3 regions of the Comamonas sp. C24C genome follow, and region 3 is predicted to be linked to each of the others. Evidence: riboswitches for the same ligand, from Rfam matches in the RefSeq annotation. Region 3 holds a riboswitch; each other region holds the start of a gene.

Region 1 (2,237 bases), on a different contig from region 3:
GCGCTCCAGCTCCCCTGTCTGCTGCAGCGACTCCCCGGCTGCGCTTGGATGATTTCGACTCATGTTGTATGTCTCCGTTTTGCCATTCACACGGCAACAGCTGTCCCTCACGGGGCGCTGCGGCTGCCGTGTCTGGCTTGTTGATGAGGTCTTCAGGTCGTGGTCAGGCGCTGGCGGTGCTCAGCGTGGCCGGTCGGGGCTGCCTGCTGGCACTGCCCATGGACTGCAGCACGAGGTCGCCGACCATGTCGGCGGTGACGGCCGACAAGGTCCAGCCCAGATGGCCGTGGCCGGTGTTGTAGAACACGCAGGGCTTGTTGCCGGGGCCCACGCGCGGCAGCATGTCCGGCATCATGGGGCGCAGGCCCGCCCAGGGCACGACGCTGCGCGTGCTGACGCCCGGGAAGCACTGCTGAACCCATTCGATGAGCGGGCGGATGCGGTCGGCGCGGATGTCCTTGTTGTAGCCGTTGAACTCCGCCGTGCCGGCCACGCGGAAGCGATCCTCGCCCAGGCGGCTGGTGACCAGCTTGGTCTCGTCGTCCAGCAGACTCACGACGGGAGCTGCGGCGCGGCTGGCTTGGTCCGGCAGATTGACCGTGATGGAATAGCCCTTGACGGGGTAGATGTTGACGCTGTCGCCGAGCTGGGCGGCCAGCGCGCGGCTGGCCGTGCCCGCGCAAACCACCATGGCGTCGAAAGTCGAGGTCTCGGTTTCCAGACCCTGGCGCACAGTCACGCTGGCCTGTTTGCCGTTGCTGTTCACCGACACGATTTCCTGGCCGTAGCGGCATTGCACGCCCAGTCGCTCGCAGGCGGCGGCCAGGCCGCTGGTGAACTTGTGGATGTCGCCGGTGGAGTCGCTCTCGGTGAAGTAGCCGCCATAGAAGGTTCCGGACAGGGTCGGCTCGATGGCCTTCATTTCATCGGGCGTGACGGCGCGGCGCTCCAGCCCGCCCAGGGCGAGCAGTTGCGAGACCTTTCCCGCATGTTCGAAGCCGGCGCGGTCGCGGTAGATATGCAGGATGCCTTTTTGCTTCAGATCGAAGTCAATGCCTTCGGCTGCCGCCCATTCGAACAGGTGCTCGCGTGCCGCAATCGCCAGCCTGGCGGTCTCTACCGTGTTCTTCTGGTAGTGGGGGATGGCAGCGAGAAACTGGCAGAACCAGGAAATCTTGTGCCAGCCGGGCTTGGGGTTGAGTAGCAGCGGAGCATCGCTCTTGAGCATCCACTTGAGGCCTTTGACGATGGTGGACCAGTGGGTCCAGACCTCGGCATTCGAGGCCGAGAGCTGGCCGCCATTGGCGAACGAGGTCTCCATGGCGGCATAGCGCTGCTTCTCGAACAGGGTGACGGAAAATCCGCGGCGTGCGAGGGCGTAGGCGGTGGTCACGCCCGTGATGCCACCGCCGATGACGGCGATTGTCTTCATGATTCAGATTCCAGAAACGTCAAGGGTGGAGCCCGTGCGCAACATGCGCAGCGGACGCCCCCTCTGTTCTGGACCTGAGAGATTCACGAGGCAGCGCCCTGGGCCGCTGCTCGCTTGCTCCTTCGGTATGCCCGGCGGACGATGACGTCCGGACATTCTTCAGAGTGTGTGAAAGCGATGCCGATCCTTTGGCCTGAGAGTTTCCGGGGCGGTTGCTCCTTCGGCGCTGCATGCGCCAAGTTTGCGCTGCAGTCTCTCTCGGCATCACCGGGCTGAGAGCCTGTGGCGAATGTAGGAAGAATGGCGGCGCCTGGATATACGGGTTTTCTAGAGTTCTGCGCCGGGGCAGGCCGTGCTCCGCTTCTTTTATTTGATAGCGGCTAGCGCTTGTTATTTAAAGACTTCCTTGTGTTTTCATAAGGAAAGTGAAGATATTCATACGCAAGAAGCTTCCGAATTCATAGCATCAGACGCTGTCAAGTGCCGCTGAGCAGCCCCAGAGTCAACCCCTGCATTGACAGGACGGCTCATGGCCTGCGGTGGATTTGGGCAAAATATCGTCTTTGCCTGTCAATGGGCCCGGCGATATCACCGCTTTGCCATTGAAGCGCCCGACCGGGGTGGCTGCCGATTCAGGATGCAACTGGCCTATCCGCCATGGCGTTCTGCTGTCATGGCTTCGTTCCTTTGTCCTTGTTGCCCGCGACCGTCATGGTCGCCTTTTTGCGTTGCCTGTCGCAGCGCCTGCGGGATGGTTGGGTGTTTTGTCCGGATGGGCGCAAACCATTACAACAAGACATTTATG
Region 2 (2,237 bases), on a different contig from region 3:
GTGCGGCAGGCGCTTTTGCCAGTCGGCCTTGACATTGCCGTTCTTGACCAGGGCGTCGATATCGCCGGCCAGTGCCAGCGTGGCCACATCGGCCTCGATGCCGTCGATGATGGAGCGCGCCTGCTTGCCCGAGCCGCCATGCGACTGCTTGATGGTCACATCCTGGTTCTGCGTGGCCTTCCAGTGCTTGGCGAACGCCTGGTTGTAGTTCACATAGAGCTCACGTGTCGGGTCGTAGGAGACGTTGAGCAGTTGCACACCAGTCTGCGCAAAAGCGGGCAATGTGGGCAGAGCCGAGAGGGTCAAGCCAGCAATCAGACCGGCAGCCAGAGGAAACTTGATAAAGTTGCGACGATTTTTCATTGGACTGTGTTCTTGGAGTGAATGGATAACGGGCTTCTGCCCCGTTGCTGCGCATTCTTGAGCCGCATTCTTAAAACTCAAACTACTAAGATTTCAGTTTGTTATTACCCAAACATCTGAGATCAACCAAAAGGACCCTACACATGGCACGTACCGTTCACTGCATCAAGCTTGGTCAAGACGCTGAAGGCCTGGATTTCCCTCCTGCTCCCGGCGAACTGGGCAAGCGCATCTATGAAAGCGTGAGCAAGCAGGCCTGGGCCGACTGGCTCAAGCACCAGACCATGCTGATCAATGAAAACCGCCTGAACCTGGCCGATGCCCGTGCCCGCCAATACCTGGCCCGCCAGATGGAAAACCATTTCTTTGGCGGCGGCGCAGATGCCGCAGCAGGCTACGTGCCTCCCAGCGCCGAGTAATTTCGGTCGATCTGGACACCAAGCCCCCTGGCCCAGGCCTCGGGGCTTTTTTCTTGCGGGCTGTCGAACAGCCAACCGGTGAGACCGAGGGCACGCCCAGGCAGCCCAGGGGTGCCCGAGGCCGGCAGTCGCAAAGACTACTCAAACCCGATTGATACAGGTATTAACCCGAATACGGTCGCTGGAACTAGCTAGAATCGCGCCCATCCCGCGGGAGAGCGGAACCTGTCAACGGTTCCCGCCGAAGGCGCAAACTCCCATAATCGCTCAGGCAATAAGTACCGCAGGTGGGTCTGACAGGACCCGGATATAGCCAACTGGAGAGCAGCCCGCGACCACAAGTCTGCAGGGCTCACCGAAGGGGCAAGCATGCGCACCGCGAAGGCGCCCATGTGCAACTCTCAGGTAAAAGGACAGCGGGAGAGGCAAGCCGGACACTCCCGCTGATGCGAGTGGCTGGTCTATTTTCAAGTGCCTTCATGCTTCCCTCCATCTCTTTGCTGGACTCGTTCCAGGCCTCCAACTTCACCGTCATGCTGGTCATCTATCTGGTGGCCATTACCGCCGAAGCCATGTCCGGCGCCCTTGCTGCAGGCCGGCGCAATATGGACATCTTTGGCGTCGTGGTCATCGCCTTCGTCACCGCGCTGGGCGGTGGCACCATCCGCGACATGGTGCTGGGCCATTACCCCATAGGCTGGACCCAGCACCCCGAATATGTGTATCTGGTCATCAGCTTCGGCCTGCTGACCACAGTGATCGCGCGCCATATGCACCGCCTCAAGCAGGTGTTTCTGCTGCTGGATGCCATGGGCCTGATCGCCTTTTCACTGATCGGCTGCAATACGGCACTGGAGCTGGGCTACCCGACCATCGTCGTCATCATGGCCGGCATGATTACCGGTATCAGCGGCGGCATTTTGCGTGACGTGCTCTGCAACCAGGTCCCCGTGGTGTTCCGCCGCGAGCTGTATGCCAGCGTGTCGCTGTCCGTATGCCTGATGTTCCTGGGCCTGCGCTATCTGGAGGTAAGCTCCAATATCAGCACCCTTGTCTGTTTTGGAGGCGGTCTGGCCTTCCGTCTGGCCGCCATTCGTTTCAAGTGGCGCCTGCCGGTTTTCTCTTACCAGCAGCGCTGGGAGTGATCCAGACTCCCCCTGTGGCGCTGCACGCCTTCCCCCTCTCTTGCTACGCAGGAGGGGGACGCAGCCATCGCTGCGGGGCGGCCCTTGCTTGGCTGCTCTGAACTAGACTGCGCCTGCATTACCCATGTAGTTTCACTTTCCATGTCTGAACCGATCACATGGATGCCAGATGGCACCCCCTACAACACCCGATTTGGCGACCGCTATCACAGCGAGCTGGGCGGCCTTGACCAGGCCCGACAGGTCTTTCTCGGCGGCTGCGGTCTGCCTGCTGCCTGGGCTGATGCGGCTCAGTGGCGCATTCTGGAAA
Region 3 (2,237 bases):
GATTGCCACCCCCATGATGGGCGAGCGCCTGGACCTGGGCGCTCCGCATGCGGGCTCGGCCTGGTGGCGCGCCTGCGCCGAGGCAGACAGCAAGAGACTGGATCTGCGCCCGGCACAACCCTGAAGGTGCAGCCCGCATGGCCGACAATGGCCTCATGGACATTTCGCGCACCTCACACCTTGCCGCCGCCTGCGCCGCTGCTCTGACCAGCTTGCTGCTCGGGGGCTGCACCCACCTCTTTGATGGCAGCCGACTCAAACCGGATCCGGCGGCCGACGCACCGGCTATCGTTTCTGCGCAGCCCGAGCTGTCGCCGGCTCCGGTTGCCCCCCTGGATGCGCAGTCCAAGCCGCCACGGAGCACGGAGTGGCCTGCCTGGATCAAGGCAGATTGCACGCCCCCTGCCCAGCTCGACCAGCAACCCCGGCCACGCCGCCACACCACGCCGCACGTCAGTCACCACTGGTTCCCGAACGGGCTGGAGACCACGGTGGTCTTCCGCCTGGAAGTCACGGCTCAAGGTCAGCTCGGCCGTGTGGCCTACCAGCCCGCCGATACCGATCCCCGCATCGTGAAGTCCATACTGCGCTCGCTCGAACGCTGGCAGTTCAAGCCCGCCATGCGCCAGGGTCAGCCCGTGACGGCCTGCTTCGAGCAGCGCTACCAACTGGTGTTTCCGAGTGCGCAGGAGATCTATCCCGAGCCCAAGCCGGCCTTGAACACCGCTCCGCAGTGAGGACGCAAGCACGGAGCGGATGATGCATGCTCGAAAACCCCAAAATCCATCCGATTCGGTGAAACAAGCCCCTTGCCCACCGCTAGAATCGCCAACGTCAGGAGAGAGTGCCCGCAGCTGAAGCTGCCTTGCACCGCCGAAGGCGCAGACCCCCACCCGGAGTCAAAACGCTCAGGCAAAAGGACTGACAAGCGCTGCCAGGTGTGCAAACCTGCAGCGTCCCTTGCTGGAGAGAGATGCAGGCCGTCATTTCATATGCGCGCCGGCATCCACCGAAGGAGCAAGCTGCCCGATGCAATGCGGGCAGTGAATCTCTCAGGTAAAGCGGACAGCAGGGCAAGCCCGCCACGCATGGCCCAGCGATGCATGGCCACTCATTTTGGTTTGACCACCGGAGCGCTTGCCTGTGACTGCTGCTGACACCTCTTCCGATCTGCGTTCCACACCGCTGTTTGCCCTGCACCAGAAACTGGGTGCCCGCATGGTGCCCTTTGCCGGCTATTCCATGCCCGTGCAATACCCTCAAGGCCTGATGGCCGAGCACCTGCACACCCGCAAGGCCGCCGGCCTGTTCGATGTCTCGCACATGGGCCAGCTGCTTTTGCGCGGCCCCGACGCCGCCGCCGCGCTCGAATCGCTGATGCCCGTCGATGTCATGGACCTGGGCCTGCACAAACAGCGTTACGGCCTGCTGCTCGATGAGCAAGGCGGCATTCTGGACGACCTGATGTTCGTCAACCGTGGCGAAGATCTGTTCCTCATCGTCAACGGCGCCTGCAAAGAGGCCGATATCGCCCATATCCAGAGCCGCATCGCCAGCCGCTGCGAGGTCATTCCTCTGCCCGAGCGCGCCCTGCTGGCCCTGCAAGGCCCGCAGGCCGCCACAGCCCTCGCGCGCCTGATTTCCGGTGTGACAGCTCTGGTCTTCATGACCGGCAACCACTTCGACTGGCAAGGCCATGCGCTCTACATCACGCGCAGCGGATATACGGGCGAGGACGGCTTTGAAATCTCCCTGCCCGGCGAAGCGGCAACAGCTTTTGCCGAGGCTTTGCTGGCCCTGCCCGAGGTGGCACCCATCGGTCTGGGCGCGCGCAACTCGCTGCGCCTTGAAGCCGGACTTTGCCTGTATGGCAACGACATCGACACCAGCACCACGCCCGTCGAAGCCGCACTGAACTGGGCCATGCAGAAGGTGCGCCGCAGCGGCGGAGAGCGCGAGGGCGGCTTTCCCGGTGCAGCCATCGTGCTGGAGCAATTGCAGAACCCGCAATCGCTGCGCCGCAAGCGCGTGGGCCTGATTGCGCTGGAGCGCATTCCCGTGCGCGAGCCCGCCGTGCTGGAGAACATGGACGGGCAGCATATCGGCCACATCACCAGCGGCCTGCTCAGCCCAACGCTCAACCAGCCCGTGGCGCTGGCCTATGTCGAGCCCGACTACGCCGCCATCGATACGGAAATCTTCGCCATGGTGCGCGGCAAGCCCGTGCCCATGAAGGT

The links. Region 3 has a riboswitch for glycine ahead of gcvT (glycine cleavage system aminomethyltransferase GcvT). Riboswitches for the same ligand answer to the same signal wherever they lie in the genome.
Region 1: it holds a riboswitch for glycine, as region 3 does, so the genes downstream of both, ACLBXN_RS02525 (D-amino acid dehydrogenase) here and gcvT (glycine cleavage system aminomethyltransferase GcvT) in region 3, are expected to answer to the same signal.
Region 2: it holds a riboswitch for glycine, as region 3 does, so the genes downstream of both, ACLBXN_RS17670 (trimeric intracellular cation channel family protein) here and gcvT (glycine cleavage system aminomethyltransferase GcvT) in region 3, are expected to answer to the same signal.

The regions. Positions count from the first base shown of each region.
Region 1 is NZ_JBKFBC010000001.1:561,436-563,672, forward strand. Features, by position in the region: gene ACLBXN_RS02520 (amino acid permease) at 1-63, opposite strand, end outside; gene ACLBXN_RS02525 (D-amino acid dehydrogenase) at 164-1,432, opposite strand; glycine riboswitch at 1,604-1,703, opposite strand; gene ACLBXN_RS02530 (amino acid permease) at 2,235-2,237, shown strand, end outside.
Region 2 is NZ_JBKFBC010000010.1:13,522-15,758, reverse strand. Features, by position in the region: gene ACLBXN_RS17680 (sulfate ABC transporter substrate-binding protein) at 1-363, opposite strand, end outside; gene ACLBXN_RS17675 (oxidative damage protection protein) at 507-782, shown strand; glycine riboswitch at 984-1,076, shown strand; glycine riboswitch at 1,090-1,209, shown strand; gene ACLBXN_RS17670 (trimeric intracellular cation channel family protein) at 1,262-1,927, shown strand; gene mnmC (FAD-dependent 5-carboxymethylaminomethyl-2-thiouridine(34) oxidoreductase MnmC) at 2,090-2,237, shown strand, end outside.
Region 3 is NZ_JBKFBC010000004.1:199,909-202,145, forward strand. Features, by position in the region: gene ACLBXN_RS09755 (MBL fold metallo-hydrolase) at 1-124, shown strand, start outside; gene ACLBXN_RS09760 (energy transducer TonB) at 138-737, shown strand; glycine riboswitch at 826-934, shown strand; glycine riboswitch at 954-1,079, shown strand; gene gcvT (glycine cleavage system aminomethyltransferase GcvT) at 1,144-2,237, shown strand, end outside.